DNA from 4 places in the Pseudomonas sp. Tav-5-1A genome. Region 2 is predicted to be linked to each of the others. Evidence: predicted binding sites of a transcription regulator. Region 2 holds the regulator's gene; each other region holds the start of a gene.
What was found. The regulator sigma-54, encoded in region 2, starts transcription at its own class of promoters, with help from an activator protein. The targets are predictions, from matches to a motif close to ANTGGCATNNANNTTGCTNT.
Positions count from the first base shown of each region.

Region 1: a site for sigma-54 is predicted at 2,823-2,842, ahead of glnK (P-II family nitrogen regulator). Genes of this name have one in related genera too.
Region 3: a site for sigma-54 is predicted at 2,722-2,741, ahead of flgB (flagellar basal body rod protein FlgB). Genes of this name have one in related genera too.
Region 4: a site for sigma-54 is predicted at 1,966-1,985, ahead of AC0J42_RS08015 (circularly permuted type 2 ATP-grasp protein). Genes of this name have one in related genera too.

Region 1 is NZ_CM146901.1:255,993-261,306, reverse strand. Features, by position in the region: gene sutA (transcriptional regulator SutA) at 1-181, opposite strand, end outside; gene AC0J42_RS01250 (secondary thiamine-phosphate synthase enzyme YjbQ) at 283-708, opposite strand; gene AC0J42_RS01245 (ammonium transporter) at 909-2,246, opposite strand; gene glnK (P-II family nitrogen regulator) at 2,282-2,620, opposite strand; gene AC0J42_RS01235 (accessory factor UbiK family protein) at 3,033-3,293, shown strand; gene AC0J42_RS01230 (LysR family transcriptional regulator) at 3,423-4,334, shown strand; gene AC0J42_RS01225 (YifB family Mg chelatase-like AAA ATPase) at 4,850-5,314, shown strand, end outside.
Region 2 is NZ_CM146901.1:5,668,092-5,673,405, forward strand. Features, by position in the region: gene AC0J42_RS26085 (KdsC family phosphatase) at 1-451, shown strand, start outside; gene lptC (LPS export ABC transporter periplasmic protein LptC) at 460-1,032, shown strand; gene lptA (lipopolysaccharide transport periplasmic protein LptA) at 1,019-1,558, shown strand; gene lptB (LPS export ABC transporter ATP-binding protein) at 1,558-2,283, shown strand; gene AC0J42_RS26105 (RNA polymerase factor sigma-54) at 2,455-3,951, shown strand; gene hpf (ribosome hibernation-promoting factor, HPF/YfiA family) at 4,063-4,371, shown strand; gene ptsN (PTS IIA-like nitrogen regulatory protein PtsN) at 4,384-4,848, shown strand; gene rapZ (RNase adapter RapZ) at 4,851-5,314, shown strand, end outside.
Region 3 is NZ_CM146901.1:5,050,156-5,055,469, reverse strand. Features, by position in the region: gene flgA (flagellar basal body P-ring formation chaperone FlgA) at 1-543, opposite strand, end outside; gene AC0J42_RS23080 (chemotaxis protein CheV) at 619-1,545, shown strand; gene cheR (protein-glutamate O-methyltransferase CheR) at 1,598-2,425, shown strand; gene flgB (flagellar basal body rod protein FlgB) at 2,786-3,193, shown strand; gene flgC (flagellar basal body rod protein FlgC) at 3,197-3,643, shown strand; gene AC0J42_RS23060 (flagellar hook assembly protein FlgD) at 3,659-4,360, shown strand; gene flgE (flagellar hook protein FlgE) at 4,388-5,314, shown strand, end outside.
Region 4 is NZ_CM146901.1:1,805,273-1,810,586, forward strand. Features, by position in the region: gene AC0J42_RS08000 (hypothetical protein) at 136-372, shown strand; gene AC0J42_RS08005 (ribonuclease E inhibitor RraB) at 596-937, shown strand; gene AC0J42_RS08010 (hypothetical protein) at 1,606-1,818, opposite strand; gene AC0J42_RS08015 (circularly permuted type 2 ATP-grasp protein) at 2,018-3,427, shown strand; gene AC0J42_RS08020 (alpha-E domain-containing protein) at 3,441-4,391, shown strand; gene AC0J42_RS08025 (transglutaminase family protein) at 4,388-5,191, shown strand; gene AC0J42_RS08030 (rhodanese-like domain-containing protein) at 5,268-5,314, opposite strand, start outside.

The DNA of each region.
Region 1 (5,314 bases), 1.2 Mb from region 2:
CTTCAATGCTAGGCAGTTCGTCTACCGACACTGCAGCCTTGGATTTGCCTTTGGCCGAGGGCGCGGGGGTATCGTCGCCACTGTCGTCGGCAACGTCTTCAGCTGCCGCTTCCAGGCCTTCCTCGGTATCGTCCTCGTCACCTACTTCGAGTTCGTCGTTTTCCAGATCATCGTCGCTCATGTTCTACCTCATGACTTGCGAAAAGCAGATTATTTATAGCGCAGCCTGACCGTCTGTCGATGGCTGCCAGGAAAAATTCATATCCGTCGGTTTGCCGACGGTCATTTGGCCTCGCCCTGCAACGTGGCGAGCACCCTGCGAGCACCGCCATGATCACGGTGCTCACCCAAATACACACCCTGCCAGGTACCCAGCGCCAGCCGCCCGTCCCGCACCGGCAACGTCAGTTGACAGCCTAGCAAACTGGCCTTGAAGTGTGCCGGCAGGTCATCCGCGCCTTCGTCGTTGTGTTCATAGCCGCCGTCGCCCTGGGGCACCAGGCGGTTGAAGAAACGCTCGAAATCACGCCGAACCGCAGGGTCGGCGTTCTCGTTGATGGTCAACGACGCCGACGTATGTTGCAGCAGCAGGTGCAGCAGGCCGATACGGCATGCACGCAACTCTGGCCAGTCGTGCAGCAGCTCATCCGTTACCAGGTGAAAGCCGCGCGGCCTTGGCTTCAAGGTGATCAACCGTTGCTGCCACATACCATTCTCCACACGTTCGGGGCGCATTCTAGCGCGCTCTGGGAAAAAGCAAAGGGGCTAAATTCATCATTGCCTGTAAGCCTTTCGCCTACATGGCACGGTTGCTGGAACTTGGCTGGCAGAAACCGTTTGCGCCCTGGACAAATGACAAATCGCAGGCAAAAAAATGCCCGGCAAGCCGGGCATTTTTTCGCAGGCGGTTACAGGTTGTAGCCGCGCTCGTTGTGTTGCGCCAGGTCCAGGCCAACCGACTCTTCTTCGTCGTTGACGCGCAGGCCCATGACCACGTCCAGCACCTTGAGGATGACGTAGGTCACCACGGCGGTGTAGACGATGGTGAACGCCACGCCCTTGCACTGAATCCAGACTTGGGCAGCGATGTCGGTCACGGTGCCGAAGCCGCCCAGCGAAGGGGCTGCGAACACGCCGGTCAGGATAGCGCCGAGGATACCGCCGATACCGTGCACGCCGAAGGCGTCCAGGGAGTCGTCGTAGCCCAGCTTGCGTTTCAGGGTGGTGGCGCAGAAGAAGCACACCACGCCAGCCGCCAGGCCGATGACCAGGGCGCCCATCGGGCCCACGGTACCGGCAGCCGGGGTGATGGCTACCAGGCCGGCAACCACGCCCGAAGCGATACCCAGGGCGCTAGGTTTGCCGTGGGTGATCCACTCGGCGAACATCCAGCCCAGTGCAGCGGCCGCGGTGGCGATCTGGGTGACCAGCATGGCCATGCCGGCAGTGCCGTTGGCAGCGGCGGCGGAACCGGCGTTGAAGCCGAACCAGCCTACCCACAGCATCGCTGCGCCCATCAGGGTGTAGCCCAGGTTGTGCGGGGCCATCGGGGTGGTCGGGAAGCCTTTGCGCTTGCCCAGCACCAGGCACGCCACCAGGCCTGCGATACCGGCGTTGATGTGCACCACGGTACCACCGGCGAAGTCCAGCACGCCCCAGTCACCCAACAGCGAGCCCGGACCGGACCAGACCATGTGCGCGATCGGTGCGTACACCAGGGTGAACCAGATGCCCATGAACACCAGCATGGCCGAGAATTTCATGCGCTCGGCGAAGGCACCCACGATCAGCGCCGGGGTGATGATGGCGAAGGTCATCTGGAAGGTGACGAACACCGCTTCCGGAATCAGCGCCGCAGGACCAGTGATGCTGGCCGGGGTGATACCCGCCAGGAACGCCTTGGCCATGCTGCCGAAGAAGGAGTTGTAGTTGACGACGCCAGCTTCCATACCGGTGGTATCGAACGCCAGGCTGTAGCCATAGATGGTCCACAGAATGCTGACCAGGCCGGTAATGGCGAAGCACTGCATCATCACGGAAAGAATGTTTTTCGAACGAACCATGCCGCCGTAGAACAACGCCAGGCCAGGAATGGTCATGAACAGCACCAGGGCGGTAGACGTCAGCATCCACGCGGTATCGCCCGAATTGAGCACCGGTGCCGGAACCGGATCAGCCGCCAGGGCCATGCCGGGTATTACGAGGGACAACAGGGCTCCTAGCCCTGCGAATTGACGCAGAGTCATATTGTTTTCTCCTGGGGCGTTGGGTTTGGGGCGGCTTAGATCGCGTCGGTATCGGTTTCGCCGGTACGGATGCGAATGGCCTGTTCCAGATTGACCACGAAAATCTTGCCGTCGCCGATCTTGCCGGTGTTGGCAGCCTTGGTGATCGCCTCGATCACCCGGTCCAGATCCTTGTCGTCAATGGCGACATCGATCTTCACCTTGGGCAAAAAGTCGACCACGTATTCCGCGCCGCGATACAGCTCGGTGTGACCCTTCTGGCGCCCGAAGCCTTTCACCTCGGTTACGGTAATGCCCTGCACGCCGATTTCAGACAGCGACTCGCGGACGTCGTCCAATTTGAACGGCTTGATGATGGCAGTGACTAGCTTCATGAAACTCTCTCCCGAATTAGTGGACTTGCCCCAGGAAAACAAACCCAGCTCAAGTCTAAGCGCAGTGCCTGGCTTTGTAACGCGTCGTCGGTCCCACATCCCCAGACCAACCACCAGTACCGCTCCTGACGAAACACATCCCGCTCCGCCTGCGCACTGCATTCGTCACATCGACTGCATCAGTGCATGGGTCAATGCTGTGTAAGCAGAAAGCTTGCCATGTCCGTGCAACCCAACAAATTCGGCGTGTTTCCCCTTGCTTGTCGCCCTCGCCCCACATCTGATCAACGGTTGCGCCCTATCCTGGTGCGCACTCGAACGTGGCGATGCGCAAAAACCGTGCGGCCGCCACGCCACTGACTATAGACGCCTGCGTGTTACACTCCAGGCCATCAGATTCAGGAATTTCACCATGCTTGCGCCCAAAGCCTTCCTCGACGCCCTTGGCGACCACGCCTCGCGCCTGTTCAGCAGCGACACCAGCCAGCCACGCGCCGAGCTGGAAAGCCAGTTCAAGGTGCTGCTGCAAAGCGGCTTCAGCAAGCTGGACCTGGTAAGCCGGGAAGAATTCGATAGCCAGATGGTGGTGTTGGCCCGCACCCGCGCGCGCCTTGAAGCGCTGGAAGCGAAGATGGCCGAACTCGAAGCCCGCCTGGCGCCACCTGCGGAATAACCACTCAGCTCGCGCCCGGTGACGCGGCCTGCGGCCGCTGCTACGGGGCGGTGGGTTTGTAGCATTGCGTCATACAAACCCGCACCTCTACACTCCAGCCATACGCGAATGGACTGGGGGCAGCCGCCGATGAACCGCAATGAATTGCGCAAGGCCGACATCAACCTGATGGTGGTGTTCGAGACCTTGATGCTCGAGCGCAACGTCACCCGCGTCGCCGAAAAGCTGTTCCTCGGCCAGCCCACCATCAGCTCGGCGCTCAACCGCCTGCGCAGCATGTTCAACGACCCGCTGTTCGTGCGTGTCGGCCACCGCATGGAGCCCACCGCCCGCGCCGAGGAACTGGCCCGGCACCTGTCGCCGGCCCTGGACGCGCTGTCCATCGCCATCAGCCTGAGCCACGACTTCGACCCCGCCGTCAGCAACTCCACCTTCCGCATCGGGCTGTCGGACGACGTCGAGTTCGGCCTGCTGCCGCCGCTGCTGCGCGCCCTGCGCCAGGAGGCGCCGAAGGTGGTGTTCGTGGTGCAGCACGTGGACTACTGGCGCGTGCCCGACCTGCTCGCCTCCGGCGAAATAACCGTGGGCATCAGCCAGACCCGCGGCCTGCCGGCCAACGCCAAGCGCAAGCTGCTGCGGCGCATCCAGCCGCGCATCCTGCGCGCCGACAAATCCGACCACCCCCTGACCCTCGACGAATACTGCGAACGCCCCCACGTGCTGGTCTCGCACATGGCCAACACCAGCGGCGTGGTGGACGAGTGGCTGGAAGAAATCGGCCGCAAGCGCAACGTCGTCCTCTCCGTCCCCCAATACAGTGCCCTGCCCGCCCTGCTGGCCGGCACCGACCTGCTCGCCGGCGCCCCCGACTACGCAGCGAACGCGATGGTGGGCTACGGCAACCTGTACACCGAACCGCTGCCGTTCGACACGCCTACGCTGGACCTGTCGATGGTGTGGTTGAGCGTGATGGATACGGACCCGGGGGAGCGGTGGTTGAGGTCGCGGCTGGAGGCGTTCATGAGTGATTTGCCGCGCTGACTTCGCCACGTAGCCGCTGCCGCAGGCTGCGCTGGCCATTGCGTGCACTGAAAATGTTGGTCTGCAATGAGGGCCAGCGCAGCCTGGCGGCAGCGGCTACGGTGCAACGCCCTCCCTTCTGGCGCCCATCCGCAGCTATAACGAAGCAGGTCTTACTTTCCCACGCCCACTGAGCTGAAGGAAAATTCCGAATTTTCCGTGTAGCCTTGCGCGGGCGCCGCGTATCGAACCGAAAGAATCACATGCTCCGCTGGGACCTGGGAGGTCCTGATCCTGAGTGGATCGGGCGTCTACGCATTGCTCCTGTACCACTGCTCTGCCGAGAGCCGTGGTCTGCGGCGCTGGCTCACACACGATGTGATTCCGGCGCTTGACGGCATGAGGCAAGCGAGCGTTCTGGAATAGCAGAATCTGAAACACCCCGACGCAATACCCCCCTGGCACTCCCCTCACCAGCCACTACCCTGAAAGCACCGCAAGGAAGCGGTCCTTCCCTACCCCTGCACGGAGCAATCATGTCTCTAGCCATCGTCCACAGTCGCGCCCAGGTCGGGGTCGGCGCGCCGGCCGTCACGGTGGAAACCCACCTGGCCAACGGCCTGCCTTCGCTGACGCTGGTGGGCCTGCCGGAAGCCTCGGTCAAGGAGAGCAAGGACCGGGTGCGCAGCGCCATCGTCAACTCGAACCTGAATTTCCCCGCGCGGCGCATCACCCAGAACCTGGCGCCTGCGGACCTGCCCAAGGACGGTGGCCGCTACGACCTGGCCATCGCCCTGGGCATTCTCGCCGCCAGCGGGCAGTTCCCCACGGCGGCGCTGCAGGATGTGGAATGCCTGGGCGAGCTGGCGCTTTCGGGGGCGATACGGCCGGTGCAGGGCGTGCTGCCTGCCGCGCTCGCGGCCCGCGAGGCCGGGCGGGCGCTGGTGGTGCCCTGCGAGAATGCCGAGGAGGCCAGCCTGGCGTCAGGGCTGGTGGTCATT
Region 2 (5,314 bases):
CGGCCGCCTGTACTTCTGCGAAGACGGCAGCGAGATCAAGACGTTCAGCACCCTGGACGGCCAGGGCATCAAGATGCTGATCAACTCGGGCGTGGCCACGGCGATCATCACCGGGCGCAAGAACCCGATCGTCGAGCGCCGGGCCAAGAGCCTGGGCATCGCCCACCTGTACCAGGGCCGCGAAGACAAATTGGTGGCACTGGACGACCTTCTGGCGCAACTGGGCCTAAGCTATGAACAGGTAGCCTACCTGGGCGACGACCTGCCAGACCTGGCCCCCATCCGCCGCGTCGGCCTGGGCATGGCCGTGGCCAACGCCGTGCCGTTCGTGCGCGAGCACGCCGACGGCGTGACCCAGGCCCGTGGCGGCGAAGGCGCTGCCCGCGAGTTCTGCGAGCTGATCCTGCGCGCCCAAGGCAACCTCGAAGCGGCCCTGGCCGCCTATTTATAGAGTTTCCCATGCCGAGTAAAAAACTGCGCAATCTCCTGTTGTTCTGTGTCGTCGTGGCGATCTTCGTCTCCGTCGGCTACTGGAACATCAACCCGGACACCTTCCTCGACAAGCCTGCGGCTGCTGTCGACGAAAGTGCCATCGACTATTACGCCATCAACGCCCACGCTGTGCAGTTCCTGCCTGACGGCGGCGTGCAGTACCGCATGACCGGTGACAAGGTCGAGCACCTGCAGGCCAGCCAGGTCACCAAGGTGACCAACCCGGACATGAACCTGTACCGCGGCACCGTGTACCCCTGGCACGTGACCAGCGACCACGGCGAAGTGAACCCCGACGGTACCCAGGTCGAGCTGATCGACAACGTCCGCGTGGCCCGCACCGACCAGAAAAACCGTCCTACCCTGATTACCACCACGCGCATGACGGTATTCCCACAACAGCAATATGCGCAGACTGACCGAGACGTTAGAATCGACGGCGCCGGTGGCGTCTCGACGGGCACGGGCATGAAGGCATATTTGAAAGACAGCAAGATCAACTTGCTGTCAAACGTAAGAGGACTGTATGAGGCTCGCTAAAACCCTCCCTTTATTGCTCTCCCTGGGCTCTGCACTGGGGAGCGCTGGCGCCTGGGCACTGCCTACGGATCGCGACCAGCCGATCCACATCCAGTCCGACGACGCACAACTGGATGACAAGCAGGGCGTGGCCGTCTACAAGGGCAACGTCATCATCACCCAGGGCACCATGAAGATCACCGGCAACACCGTGACCATCACCCGCAACGCCCAGGGCGACGTCGACACCTTCACCTCGGTGGGCAACCTGGCCTACTACGAGCAGAAGCCGGCGATCGACAAGCCCATCGTCCAGGGCTACGGCAAGACCATCCAGTATTTCTCGGCGCAGAACCGCATCATCCTGATCGACCAGGCCAAGGTGGTGAACGACGGCAACACGTCCGAAGGCGAGAAGATCGTCTATGACACCGTCAAGCAGGTGGTGAACGCCGGCCGCGCCACGGGCGCCAAGGTCACGCCACGACCACGCATCGACATGGTCATCCAGCCGAAAAGCAAAACCGACCAGCAGCAGGGCAAGTAATGGCTATCCTCAAAGCCCAGCACCTGGCCAAAGCCTACAAGGGCCGGCAAGTGGTGCGTGACGTCAGCATGTCCATCGAAAGTGGGCAGATCGTCGGCCTCCTGGGGCCTAACGGCGCCGGCAAGACCACCTGCTTCTACATGATCGTCGGCCTGGTGCGCGCCGATCAGGGCCGCGTGCTGATCGACGACCTGGACGTGAGCCACCAGCCCATGCACGGTCGTGCTCGCTCGGGCATCGGCTACCTGCCGCAGGAAGCCTCGATCTTCCGCAAGCTGTCGGTCTCCGACAACATCATGGCCATCCTGGAAACCCGCCCGGAGCTGGACAAGGCCGGCCGCGTGAAGGAGCTGGAAAGCCTGCTGCAGGAGTTCCACATCACGCACATCCGCGACAACCTGGGCATGAGCCTGTCGGGCGGCGAGCGGCGCCGGGTGGAAATTGCCCGCGCGCTGGCGACCGCGCCCAAGTTCATCCTGCTGGACGAACCCTTTGCCGGTGTCGACCCGATCTCGGTCGGCGACATCAAGCAGATCATCCACCACCTCAAGAACAAGGGCATCGGCGTGTTGATCACCGACCACAACGTTCGCGAGACCCTGGATATCTGTGAAACCGCTTACATCGTCAACGATGGCCAGCTGATCGCCGAAGGCGATGCCGAGACCATCCTGGCAAACCAACTGGTGAAAGAGGTTTACCTCGGCCACGAGTTCCGCCTGTAACGGCGAGGTGTTTGGCTGGTTGCCCGGGGCGCGCCGCGAATTAATTGCGGTGTCGCTCTAGGCAAACACTTCGGTTTCAGGCATATAATTTGCTTACGACAAAAGCCGAGAGCCTCGGCGCCCGTAGTGGATGGCGCTTTGCGCCGGCGAATAAGGTGTTAAGCCCCTGCCATGAAACCATCGCTCGTCCTAAGAATGGGCCAGCAACTGACGATGACACCGCAGTTGCAACAGGCCATCCGCCTCCTCCAGCTCTCCACCCTGGACCTCCAACAGGAAATCCAGGAGGCCCTGGAATCCAATCCGATGCTCGAACGCCAGGAAGAAGGCGACGACTTCGACAACAGCGACCCCATGGCCGACAAGGCCGAGCAACAGGTCACCCCGGAAATCCAGGAGCCCAGCTACCAGGAAACCTCCGCCCCCACCGTCGACAACCTCGAAGACGGCGAGTGGAGCGAGCGCATTCCCAACGAGCTTCCCGTCGACACCGCCTGGGAAGACATCTACCAGACCAGCGCCAGCAGCCTGCCCAGCAACGATGACGACGAATGGGACTTCACCACCCGCACGTCGGCCGGCGAAAGCCTGCAGAGCCATCTGCTGTGGCAACTCAACCTGGCGCCCATGTCCGACACCGATCGCCTGATCGCGGTCACCCTGATCGACTGCATCAACAACCAGGGCTACCTGGACGAGACGCTGCAGGAGATCTGCGACTCCTTCGACCCGGAACTGGACATCGAGCTGGACGAAGTGGAAGCCGTGCTGCACCGCATCCAGCAGTTCGAGCCCGCCGGCATCGGCGCCCGCGACCTCAGCGAATGCCTGCTGCTGCAACTGCGCCAGATGCCCCCACGCACGCCGTGGCTCAGTGAGGCCCAGCGCCTGGTGGCCGACTACATCGACCTGCTGGGCAGCCGCGACTACAGCCAGCTGATGCGCCGCATGAAGCTCAAGGAAGACGAGCTGCGCCAGGTCATTGAACTGGTGCAAAGCCTCAACCCGCGCCCTGGCTCGCAGATCGAGTCCAGCGAAGCCGAGTACGTGGTGCCCGACGTCATCGTGCGCAAGGACAACGAGCGCTGGCTGGTGGAGCTGAACCAGGAAGCCGTACCGCGCCTGCGCGTCAACCCGCAGTACGCCGGCTTCGTGCGCCGCGCCGACACCAGCGCCGACAACACCTTCATGCGCAACCAGTTGCAGGAGGCGCGCTGGTTCATCAAGAGCCTGCAGAGCCGCAACGAGACCCTGATGAAGGTCGCCAGCCAGATCGTCGAGCACCAGCGCGGTTTCCTCGACTACGGCGACGAGGCCATGAAGCCGCTGGTGCTGCACGACATCGCCGAGGCGGTGGGCATGCACGAGTCGACCATTTCGCGGGTGACCACGCAGAAATACATGCACACCCCGCGCGGCATCTACGAGCTGAAATACTTTTTCTCCAGCCACGTCAGCACCTCCGAGGGCGGAGAATGCTCGTCCACGGCGATCCGCGCGATCATCAAGAAACTGGTTGCCGCGGAAAATCAGAAAAAGCCATTGAGTGACAGCAAGATCGCTGGTTTACTGGAGGCACAAGGCATCCAGGTAGCCCGCCGCACTGTCGCCAAGTACCGTGAATCCCTAGGGATCGCGCCGTCCAGCGAACGCAAGCGGCTGATGTGAATCCTGGCAGCGCCAAGGCGCTGCCAGTGGGCTTGCCGGATGTGCCACAGCGTTCCAGTGGCAGGTTAACCAACCTGTCTCTTTATGCACTGGCAATAAGGAGAAAGCGGTATGCAAGTCAACATCAGTGGACATCAACTGGTTGTGACCGACGCCATGCGCACTTACATCGGTGAGAAACTCGACCGATTGGAGCGCCATTTCGACAAGATCACCAACGTGCAGGTCATCATGGAGGTCGAGAAGCTGAAACAGAAAATCGAGGCCACCCTGCGCGTACCCGGTGGCGAAGTCGTGGCAAACGCGGAACATGATGACATGTACGCGGCCATCGACCTGCTGACCGACAAGCTCGACCGCCAACTCAAAAAGCATAAGGAAAAACAGCAGAGTCTGCTGCAAGGCCAGACCGCCCGCTGACACTCCCCCCTCATGATCCGACTTGAAAACATCCTGACCCCCGGCCGTTCCCTCGTGAACGCGCCGGGCGGCAGCAAGAAGAAAGTACTCGAACACATCGCCACCCTCATCGCCCGGGAAGTCCCGGGCCTTGAGATGCAGGTAGTGTTCGAAAGCCTGGTCGCCCGCGAAAAACTGGGCTCGACCGGTTTTGGCAACGGTATTGCCATCCCCCATTGCCGCCTGGTTGGCTGCACCACGCCGATCAGCGCCCTGCTGCACCTGGAGAACAAGATCGACTACGACGCCATCGACGGCGCCCCGGTCGACCTGGTCTTCGTGCTCCTGGTCCCCCAGGAGGCGACCAATGAACACCTGGCGTTGCTGAGCCAGATCGCCGGCATGCTCGACCGCGCCGACGTGCGCGAGCGCCTGCGCTCGGCGAAAAGCAGCGATGCCCTCTATCAGGTTGTGCTGGACGAACAGAAAGGTCATTGACCATGCGCCTGATCATCGTCAGCGGCCGCTCCGGCTCGGGCAAAAGCACCGCGCTGGACGTGCTGGAAGACAACGGTTTCTACTGCATCGACAACCTGCCGGCCGGCCTGCTGCCGGAATTGGCCGAGCGCGCCCTGATCCGCACCGAGCTGGCCCAGCCGCTGGTAGCCGTGTCCATCGATGCGCGCAACCTGCCCAGCGACCTGTCGCGTTTTCCGCAACTGCTGCAGGAAGCCCGCGACAAGCACATCCAGTGCGACGTGCTGTACCTGGACGCCGACGAAGAAACCCTGCTCAAGCGCTTCTCCGAGACCCGCCGCCGCCACCCGCTGAGCAACGCCAGCCGTTCGCTGGCCGAAGCCATCCGGGTGGAAACCGACCTGCTCAGCCCGATCGCCGACCTGGCTGACCTGAAGATCAACACCACCCACCTGAACCTGTACCAGCTGCGCGACTCGCTCAAGCT
Region 3 (5,314 bases), 620 kb from region 2:
CAATACCTGGTCGTTTACCGTTGGTCGGAGAAGTTTCTGGCCCACTGCCTGATCCAGTGCCGTCAGGTAGCCCTGGGGCAGCAGCCCGACGTCGCGTTCGCGCATGGCCACGTCGCCGTCCTCGATGACGCTGTCGCGCTTGAGTGGGCGGGTTGTGATCACCACGTCGCGGAATAGCTTCACCTGGGCGGGCACGAACACCGTCCAGGGGGAGCTGCCGTCACAACGCACGCGCACCGACACGCGGCCGATGGGCGTGGCGGGGCTTTGCAGCGCCGCTGTCAATTCCTTGTCGCATAGCCCCATGCGCAGGCGCGGGTCAAGCGGGTTGACCTGTATCTCGTAGCGACCTTCGGTCTGGCTGGTTGCCAGATAATCTTCTACGGTGAACTCAAGAAAACCCTGGGTGGTACCGATAAGCTGCTCAGGAGTTGTGAACTCTTCGGCCTGGGAGGCACCGCCGAATCCAAAAATGCACAACACGGCGAATCCGCAGAGTAGTCTCTGTGCCATGCGTCGGGAAAATGTCGTTTTTGCGTTCATACATTACAAAAAGCAAGGGTCGTGCCGACTCAATGTTCAGGTACGATCCACGCGAAGGTTTAAGGAGTCACGGGCATGGCTGGTGTAATGGATTCGGTGAACCAGCGCACTCAACTGGTAGGGCAGAACCGCCTGGAACTGTTGTTGTTCCGGCTCAACGGTTCGCAGCTGTATGGCATCAACGTGTTCAAGGTGCGGGAGGTGCTGCAATGCCCGAACCTGACCGTGATGCCCAAGTCCAGCCCGGTAGTGCGCGGTGTGGCGAATATTCGTGGGGCGACCATCCCGATCCTCGATCTGGCAATGGCAACCGGTGCGCCCGGTCTGCAGGACATCAAGAACACCTTCGTGATCATCACGGAGTACAACACCAAGATCCAGGGCTTCCTGGTGCACTCGGTAGAGCGCATCGTCAACATGAACTGGGAAGAGATTCATCCGCCACCCAAGGGCACGGGTCGTGATCATTACCTCACGGCCGTGACTCGGGTGGACAACAAGCTCGTCGAAATCATCGATGTGGAGAAAATCCTAGCGGAAGTGGCGCCCACCTCCGAATCGATTTCCGTCGGCGTGGTGGATGAGGAAACCCAGCACAAGGCGGTGTCGCTGCGGGTGTTGACCGTGGATGACTCGTCGGTGGCGCGCAAGCAGGTGACCCGTTGCCTGCAGACCGTGGGCGTGGAAGTGGTGGCATTGAACGACGGGCGGCAGGCGCTGGATTACCTGCGTAAGCTGGTGGATGAAGGCAAGCATCCCGAGGAAGAATTCCTCATGATGATCTCCGACATCGAAATGCCCGAGATGGACGGCTATACCTTGACTGCGGAGATTCGCAGCGACCCACGCATGAAGAACCTGCACATCACCCTGCATACTTCCCTGTCGGGGGTGTTCAACCAGGCGATGGTGAAGAAGGTGGGGGCAGACGACTTCCTGGCCAAGTTCCGGCCGGATGACCTGGCCCAGCGCGTGGTAGACCGGATCAAGGCAGCAGGCTAACGCCTGGGGCATAATGCCCCAGGCACGAACGACGATTTGAGAGGCGGCACCATTGTCTACGGGTAATTTGGATTTCGAACAGTTCCGGGTCTTCCTGGAAAAAGCCTGTGGCATTCTGTTGGGCGAGAATAAGCAATATCTTGTTTCCAGCCGTCTCAACAAGCTGATGGAACAGCAGGGCATCAAGTCCCTGGGCGAGTTGGTGCAGCGCATCCAGACCCAGCCGCGCAGTGGCCTGCGCGAGCAGGTGGTGGACGCCATGACCACCAACGAAACCCTGTGGTTTCGCGATACCTACCCCTTCGAGGTGATGAAGAACAAGGTCATCCCCGAGTTCGTCAAGAACGCGCCCGGCCAGCGCCTGCGCATCTGGTCGGCGGCCTGCTCGTCGGGCCAGGAGCCCTATTCGCTGTCCATGACCATCGACGAGTTCGAGCGTACCAACCTGGGCCAGCTCAAGGCCGGTGCGCAGATCGTCGCCACCGACCTGTCCGGTTCCATGCTCACCAACTGCAAGAGCGGCGAGTACGACAGCCTGGCCATCGGCCGCGGCCTGTCGGCGGACCGCCTGCAGCGCTACTTCGACACCAAGGGCCCCGGCCGTTGGGCGGTGAAGGCGCCGATTCGCAGCCGCGTGGAGTTCCGCTCGTTCAACCTGCTGGACAGCTACGCGGCGCTGGGCAAGTTCGACGTGGTGTTCTGCCGCAACGTGCTGATCTACTTCTCCGCCCAGGTGAAGAAAGACATCCTGATGCGCATCCATGGCACCCTCAAGCCCGGTGGCTACCTGTTCCTTGGCGCGTCCGAGGCGCTGAACGGCCTGCCGGACCATTACCAGATGGTCCAGTGCAGCCCGGGCATCATCTACCAGGCGAAATAACGCAAAGGCCCTTCGGGGCCTTTGTTGTTTTTGGCGTTTGGGGTGGGGACGCAGCCTTCGGCAGCTGCTACATACTGTGGGAGCTGGCTTGCCAGCGAGCTGTTGAGGCTCTGAAAACTCGCTGGCAAGCCAGCTCCCACAAAGACAGTTGCCGCTACGGGGTGGTGTTCCGGGCCATGCAAAGCGGCAATCGGGTATTGCCGCTTTGTTGGCACCCAGCGGAACCCGCTTGCCGCTTTTCTGGCATTGCCGCTTGCCACTTTCCCCAAACCCCAGCAAAACCGGGCCTCGCGCAGTTTGGCACGGGCCTTGCTATCTTTCTGTCACCAACATCCGGTCCGCCGTTTAAAGGTTTCCACCATGAGCATCAGTTTCGACAAAGCGCTGGGCATCCACGAGCAGGCACTGGCGTTCCGCGCCCAGCGCGCCGAAGTGCTGGCCAACAACCTGGCCAACGCCGACACGCCCAACTACAAGGCGCGTGACCTGGACTTTGCCGCCGTGCTGCAGGCTGAAGGCGACAAGCGCCAGAACGGCACGTTCGAGCTGGAGCGGACCAACGACAAGCACATCGAGGCCGAAGGCCTGAGCATGGGTGACCAGCAATTGCTGTACCGCACCCCCAGCTCGCCCTCGCTGGACCAGAACACCGTGGACGCGCAGGTGGAACAAGCCAACTACGCGCAGAACTCGGTGAACTTCCAGGCCAGCTTCACCCTGCTCAACGCCAAATTCAAAGGGCTGGTGTCAGCCATCCGTGGGGAGTGATTCATGTCTCTAGCCAGCGTTTTCAACATTGCCGGTACCGGCATGAGTGCCCAGACCACTCGCCTGAACACCGTCGCCAGTAACATCGCCAACGCCGAGACCGTCTCGTCGAGCATCGACCAGACCTACCGCGCGCGCCACCCGGTGTTCGCCACTGTGTTCGACCAGACCCAGTCCACCGGCGACAGCGGCTCGCTGTTCCAGGACCAGGATGCCGCCGGCAGCGGCGTGCAGGTGTCGGGCGTGATCGAGGACCAAAGCAACCTGGAAGCTCGCTACGAGCCCAAGAACCCGGCGGCCAACAAAGACGGCTACGTGTACTACCCGAACGTCAACGTGGTGGAGGAGATGGCTGACATGATCTCTGCCAGCCGTTCGTTCCAGACCAACGCGGACATCATGAATACCGCGAAAACCATGATGCAGAAAGTCCTGACCCTGGGTCAGTGATAGGGGCGCAAGAACATGACCACAACAACTGACAGCACCTCGGCTTCGTCCGTCCTGACGTCACTGCAGAAAACCACCAGTACCACCGACAGCTCCACCGGTACCGCGGGCAGTGCGCTGGGCAAGGACGCGTTCCTGCAACTGCTGGTTACCCAGATGCAGAACCAGAACCCCCTGGACCCACAGGACAACAGCGAATTCGTTTCGCAGCTGGCCCAGTTCAGCAGCCTGGAAAGCATGCAGAGCCTCAACGACTCGGTGAGCACCATCCTCACCTCGTACCAGTCGTCCCAGGCCCTGCAGGCGTCCTCGCTGGTCGGCCACTCGGTCATCGTCACCGGCACCACCGCCGACGTCGACACCAGCAAGGGCCTGACCGGCTCGGTGAACCTGACCGGTTCCAGCACCAGCAACACCATTGGCGTCTACAACAGTGACGGCACCCTGGTGCGTACCCTCGACGAGGGCACCCAGTCGGCCGGCACCTACAGCTTCACCTGGGATGGCAAGGATGGCGACGGCAACACCGCGGCCTCCGGCAACTACACCTTCAAGGCGGTTGCCACCATCGACGGTACCTCGACAGTCATGACCACCAACCTGCCGACCACGGTCAACAGCGTGACCATGGCCACCACCAGCGGCGGTGAAATGACGCTGAACCTGGCAACGGGCTCCAGTGTTGCCCTGTCTGCTGTCCAAACCATCGGAATTTAATGCCGGCTACGGCGCAGGAGTGAAAACATGTCTTTCAACGTCGGCCTCAGTGGCCTGGCAGCAGCCAACAAAGCCCTGGACGTCACCGGCAACAACATTGCCAACGTCGCCACCACCGGTTTCAAATCGTCGCGCACCGAATTCGCCGACCAGTATGCCCAGTCCATCCGTGGCACCTCGGGCAAGACCACCGTCGGTAGCGGCGTGACCACTGCCGCCGTGTCGCAGCAGTTCACCCAGGGCAACATCGAGTCCACCGGCAACAGCCTGGACATGGCCATCAACGGCAACGGTTTCTTCGTGCTCAGCGACAACGGCTCGAAGCTGTACACCCGTGCCGGTGCCTTCTACAGCGACAAGTCCGGCAACATCGTCGATGCCAGCGGCAACAACCTGCAGGGCTACACCACTGACTCCACCGGCAAGCTGACCTCGGGCGTGCTGTCGAACCTGGCCATCGACACGTCCAACCTGGCGCCCAAGGCGACCAGCAGCATCTCGGAAACCGTCAACCTGAACTCCAGTGCGACCGCCCCGACCGTCAGCCCGTTCACTGCCTCGAACACCAGCAGCTACAACTACACCTTCAACACCGACGTCTATGACAGCCAGGGCAACGCCCACCAGCTGAACCAGTACTTCGTGAAGGATGACACGTCGAACAGCTGGACCATGTACACCACCATCGACGGCGTCAACCCGACCGACCCGACGTCCACCACGCCGCTGGCCAACCCGGTCACGTTCAACTCCGACGGTTCGTACAGCTACACCGCCGGCGCCGTGACCGGTGGCCTGACCGTGAACGCCGACGGTACCTTCAGCCTGGCCGGCTGGGTGCCTGCTGCCGAGCAGAGCGACGGTACCTACGCCTCCAACGGTGCTTCCGCTACCGCGAATATCACCCTGGACATGTCCAACCTGACCCAGTACAACGCCACCTCGGCGACGACT
Region 4 (5,314 bases), 2.8 Mb from region 2:
TGCCCGCCAAGGTGTTATCTAAATGAATCATTGCCGCTGGCGGGCACCCGGCCGGAACGATGCCGGCCCTGGCCGGTCAAGTGAAGTAAGGCGCAAGCCTTGTGTCGTCGACTCCGTTCTGCCGAGGAGATCTAGATGAAAAAGTGGCAAATCACGTTTATCGATGAACATGGCCAGCAGTTGAACCTGCAGGTCGATGCGCAGGAACGTCCCGACAAGGACGAGGCGGCCAGGCATGTACGTGCCTATTACCGCCCGGTGCTGGAAAAGGCCGACCTCAATGATTTTGATAATCGTGCCGCGGAACCGGCGGCCAAGGCGCTCAAGGAGATGAATGCCATGGAAATCGTTTCTGTGACGCCAGTCGACTGATCCGCAATTGGTGCGCCTGACCCTCTGGCACAGGCGCCGCCTTCGCGCTACTCTGCAATCGAGAGCGGCCTGCCCCCTTTGGCCGTGCCCTCGTCTTGTTGTCAGCTCCATGCTTGTTTCCGGGTGACCCTTGAGTCGCGTAGTCCCATTGCAGTCGTTTTTCTGCCAACGGAGGTCCTGGAAGTACTGAAAGTCTATCCATCAATGATGAGGAGGACGATTCATGAGCACAGCCTATCAAGAAGACATCAGCACCCACGTGCTGCGCCGCATGAAGGAAGGCGGCTTCGATTTTGCCAGCATCCATCCCATCGAGTTCTATGCCGTGTTCCCGGACGAAAAGCGTGCGCGCACGGCAGCGGGCAAGTTCCAGGGCGAGTCACTCAATGCCCAGGTCAGCGAACGTGACGATGGGGCCTGGTACTTGGAGTTGAGCAAGGTGATGTTCGCCACCTATGGCGGCATCGGCGAGTTCGAGCAGGACTTCGAAGCCGTGATCGAACCGCTGGGCGGGGAGATAGAAGGGTGGGGTGTGAAGCATCAGGTGCAGCGCCTGCAGGCTTGACTGACCCCCGCAGTACATGACGGCTGGCCCATGGGCTGGCCGTTTTAGTTTGCAGGCCATCCACAATACCTCCAGTTATTGCTGCTGCCCTGGCTCGTGATCTTGATCTGGCTTTTGACTTGGCTTTTGACTTGGCTTTTGATCTGGCTTTTGATCTTGATTGTATGCCCCGTAAAGCGCCCGGGCCCACTGGAGGCGTCGATCAACGGGCTGCCCGAAGGGCCGAGGCCGCAGGCCGAAGAGACGGTAACCCGCAGGCTTCTATAGCGGGTGCCGTCTGCCCGTTGAGCGGCGCCGGAAGGAGGGGACCCGTAGCGCAGCGGAGGGCCCAAGCAGGGGCAAGCGTTTTTTGGTTACTTTTTTTGGCGTTTGAAAAAAAGTGACCCGCCGTAAGGGCGGAAAGGTGATTTTGCATCACCCTTGGTAATGGATAAAGTCACGGATTCGGCATCGCGCTTCGGCGATTTCGAACATATCCATTTTCGCGGGGATACCACCGACCGTTTCGGCCTTACGCCGACTCACTTTTTGGCAGTCGCCCCAAAAAGTAAGCAAAAAGGGCTTGCCCCTGCTTGGGCCCTCCGCTGCGCTACGGGTCCCCTCCCTCCGGCGTCGCTCAAGCGGACGACGGCCCGGAATAGAAGCGCCTCCGGTTCCGTCTCCCTCGGCTACGCCTCGGCCCGCTTGATCAACGCCTCCAGTCGGCCCGGGCGCTTAACGGGGCCAAGATCAAAATCAAACGCCAGATCAAAAGCCAGATCAAGATCAAGAGCCAAATCAAGATCAAGAGCTTCAAGATCAAGAGCTTCAAGATCAAAAACGATTTGCGGGGATTGAATATTCATTAAAAAAACTGTCTGGCGCAGCGTTGCCGAAATCATCTCTGTCTATGCTGGTCATAGCAATTAGCCTTGAACTACCGCTTCGCAATGAAGCGTCCGGGGACGGGTTGGGGTCAATGACGCACAGGAATGGTGCGAGCGCGAATCGGGCGTTATCCAACCTGTTGTTATTTAAGCGTTTCTGCCGCTGGCACGAGCCTTGCGATGGGCTTGGTGTCCGGGTGACAAGGAGTACGGCATGATCCGCACCTTTTATGATGAGATGTACGATGCCGGCGGCGTGGTCCGCCCGCATTACCGGGAGTTCGCGCGCTGGCTGGCCGACACCCCCGAAGAGCTCCTGGCCCAACGGCGCCGGGAAGCCGATCTGCTGTTCCACCGGGCTGGCATCACTTTCACGCTCTATGGCGACGAGCAGGGCACCGAGCGGCTGATTCCGTTCGATACCATTCCGCGCAGTATCCCGGCCAGCGAGTGGCGGGTGGTGGAGCGCGGCTGTATCCAGCGGGTCAAGGCACTGAACATGTTCCTGGCCGACCTGTACCACGACCAGCGCATCATCAAGGCCGGCATCATCCCCGCCGAACAGGTGCTGGCCAACGAGCAATATCAGCTGGCGATGCAGGGCCTGAACCTGCACCGTGACATCTACTCGCACATTTCCGGCGTCGACCTGGTGCGCGACGGCGATGGCAGCTACTACGTGCTGGAAGACAACCTGCGCACGCCCAGCGGCGTGAGCTACATGCTCGAAGACCGCAAGATGATGATGCGCCTGTTCCCCGAGCTGTTCGCGGCCCAGCGCATCGCCCCCATCGACCATTACCCGAGCATGCTGCTGGACACCCTGAAAAGCTCCAGCCACCTGGACAACCCCAGCGTGGTGGTGCTGACCCCCGGGCGCTTCAACAGTGCGTTCTTCGAGCATGCGTTCCTGGCCCGCGAGATGGGCGTGGAACTGGTGGAGGGCGCCGACCTGTTCGTGCGCGACGACCGCGTGTTCATGCGCACCACCGACGGCCCCAAGGCCGTGGACGTGATCTACCGCCGCCTCGACGATGCCTTCCTCGACCCGCTGGCGTTCAACCCCGAATCGATGCTGGGCGTGCCCGGCCTGCTGGCGGCATACCGCTCGGGCAACGTGGTGCTGGCCAACGCCATCGGCACCGGCGTGGCGGACGACAAGTCGGTGTACCCCTACGTCACCGACATGATCCGTTTCTACCTGGACGAGGAGCCGATCCTCAAGAACGTGCCGACCTGGCAGTGCCGCAACCCCAAGGAACTGTCCCACGTGCTGGCCAACCTGCCCGACCTGGTGGTCAAGGAGACCCAGGGGTCGGGCGGCTACGGCATGCTGGTGGGCCCTGCCGCCAGCGCGGCCGAGATCGAGAACTTCCGTGCCCGCCTCAAGGCGCGGCCCCATGCCTACATCGCGCAGCCGACGCTGTCGTTGTCGACCTGCCCGACCTTCGTCGAGAACGGCATTGCCCCGCGCCATATCGACCTGCGCCCGTTCGTCCTGGCCGGCCGCGAAACCCGTGTGGTACCCGGCGGGCTGACCCGCGTGGCGCTGCGCGAGGGCTCGCTGGTGGTCAACTCGTCACAGGGTGGCGGAACCAAGGACACCTGGGTGGTCGAGGATTAAGGATGCCTGCCAAATGCTGAGTAGAACTGCCTCTGATCTGTATTGGATGTCACGTTACCTGGAGCGCGCGGAGAACCTGGCGCGCATGCTCGAAGTTAGCTATTCGCTGTCGCTGATGCCCCAGGATGGCCGTGGCGACGGTCTTGAAGAAATGGCGATGCCGCTGTTGATCACCGGCACCCTCGACGACTACCTGGAGCGCCACGGCAAGCTGCACGCCGAGCGCCTGCTGCACTTCTTCGCCCTGGACGCCAGCAACCCGGCCAGCCTCTACAGCTGCCTGGGCGCCGCCCGCGCCAGTGCCCACGCGGTGCGTGGGCGCATCACCGCCGACATGTGGGAAAACATCAACGCCACCTGGCTGGAGATTCGCGGCATCGCCGAGCAGGGCCTGGGGCGCTACGGCCTGAGCCGCTTCTGCGAGTGGATCAAGGAGCGTTCGCACCTGTTCCGTGGCGCCACCTACGGCACCATCATGCGCAATGACGCGTTCCGCTTCATTCGCCTGGGCACCTTCATCGAGCGCGCCGACAACACCCTGCGCCTGGTGGACGCGCGCTACGAGATGCTGGGCGACGAGGCCGAACTGGTGGACGAAAGCTCGGCGCGCAGTTACTACCAGTGGAGCGCGCTGCTGCGGGCGTTGTCGTCGTTCGAGGCCTACACCGAGATCTACCGCGACGCGCCCTCGGCCAACAACGTGGCGGAGATGTTGCTGCTGCGCGCCGACGTGCCGCGCTCGCTGCGCGCCTGCACCGAGGAAATCGACCAGATCCTGGCCTCGCTGCCCGGCCTCAACGGCCGCCCGGCCCAGCGCCTGGCCGCCGAGCTGGACGCGCGCCTGCGCTACACCGGCATCGGCGAGATCCTCGACGAAGGGCTGCACGCCTGGCTCACCGAATTCATCCCGCTGGTGGCACAGTTGGGCAACGCCATTCACAGTTCCTACCTGGAGGCAGTATGAGACTCTCCATCAGCCACGAGACCGCCTACCACTACGATGACGAAGTGCGCGCCAGCATCCAGTACCTGCGCCTGACGCCCCACGACAGCGAGCGCCAGCACGTGCTCAGCTGGCAGTTGGACCTGCCACGCCATGTGCGCGCGCAGATCGACCCGTTCGGCAACATCCTCCACGTACTGACCCTGGACGAGCCGCACCACGACATCATCATCGGCGCCCGCGGCCAGGTCGACATCGACGAGACCCGCGAGGCCGAGCACGAATCGCAGTCGCCATTGCCGTTCCGCCGCTTTACCCGCCTGACCGAGGCCGACGAGGCGCTACGTACGTTCGCCGCGAAAGAATGCGGGCAGCGTACTGACCGTACGGCGCTGATCGACCTGATGCAGGCGCTGAACCAGCACATCACCTACAGCCCCGGCGCCACCGAGGTGGACACCAGCGCCGCCCAGGCCTTCGCCGCCCGTGCCGGCGTGTGCCAGGACCACACCCACGCGTTCCTGGCCTGCGCCCGCAGCCTGGGCGTGCCGGCGCGTTATGTGTCGGGGTACCTGTTCAGTGGGGACAGCGAGCACCTGGCCAGCCACGCCTGGGCCGAGGCCTGGCTGGACGACGCCTGGTACAGTTTCGACGTGACCAACCAGCTGGCGCGCCCCGAGCGCCACCTGAAGCTGGCCGTGGGCCTGGACTACCTGGACGCCTGCCCGGTGCGCGGCATGCGCCGTGGTGGTGGTTTCGAGCAGATGCACGCCAAGGTGCACGTGACCCCGACGCCGATGGTGCAAGTGCAGGTGCAGTAACCCCCAGGCCATCGGCAGCCGCTACGCCCTGTAGCCGCTGCCGTAGGCTGCGCGGGCCCTGGAGGCCCCTCGCAGGTCAGCAGTAGAAACTGTCCTTCTGGCACAGCCGGAACAGCGCCGAGT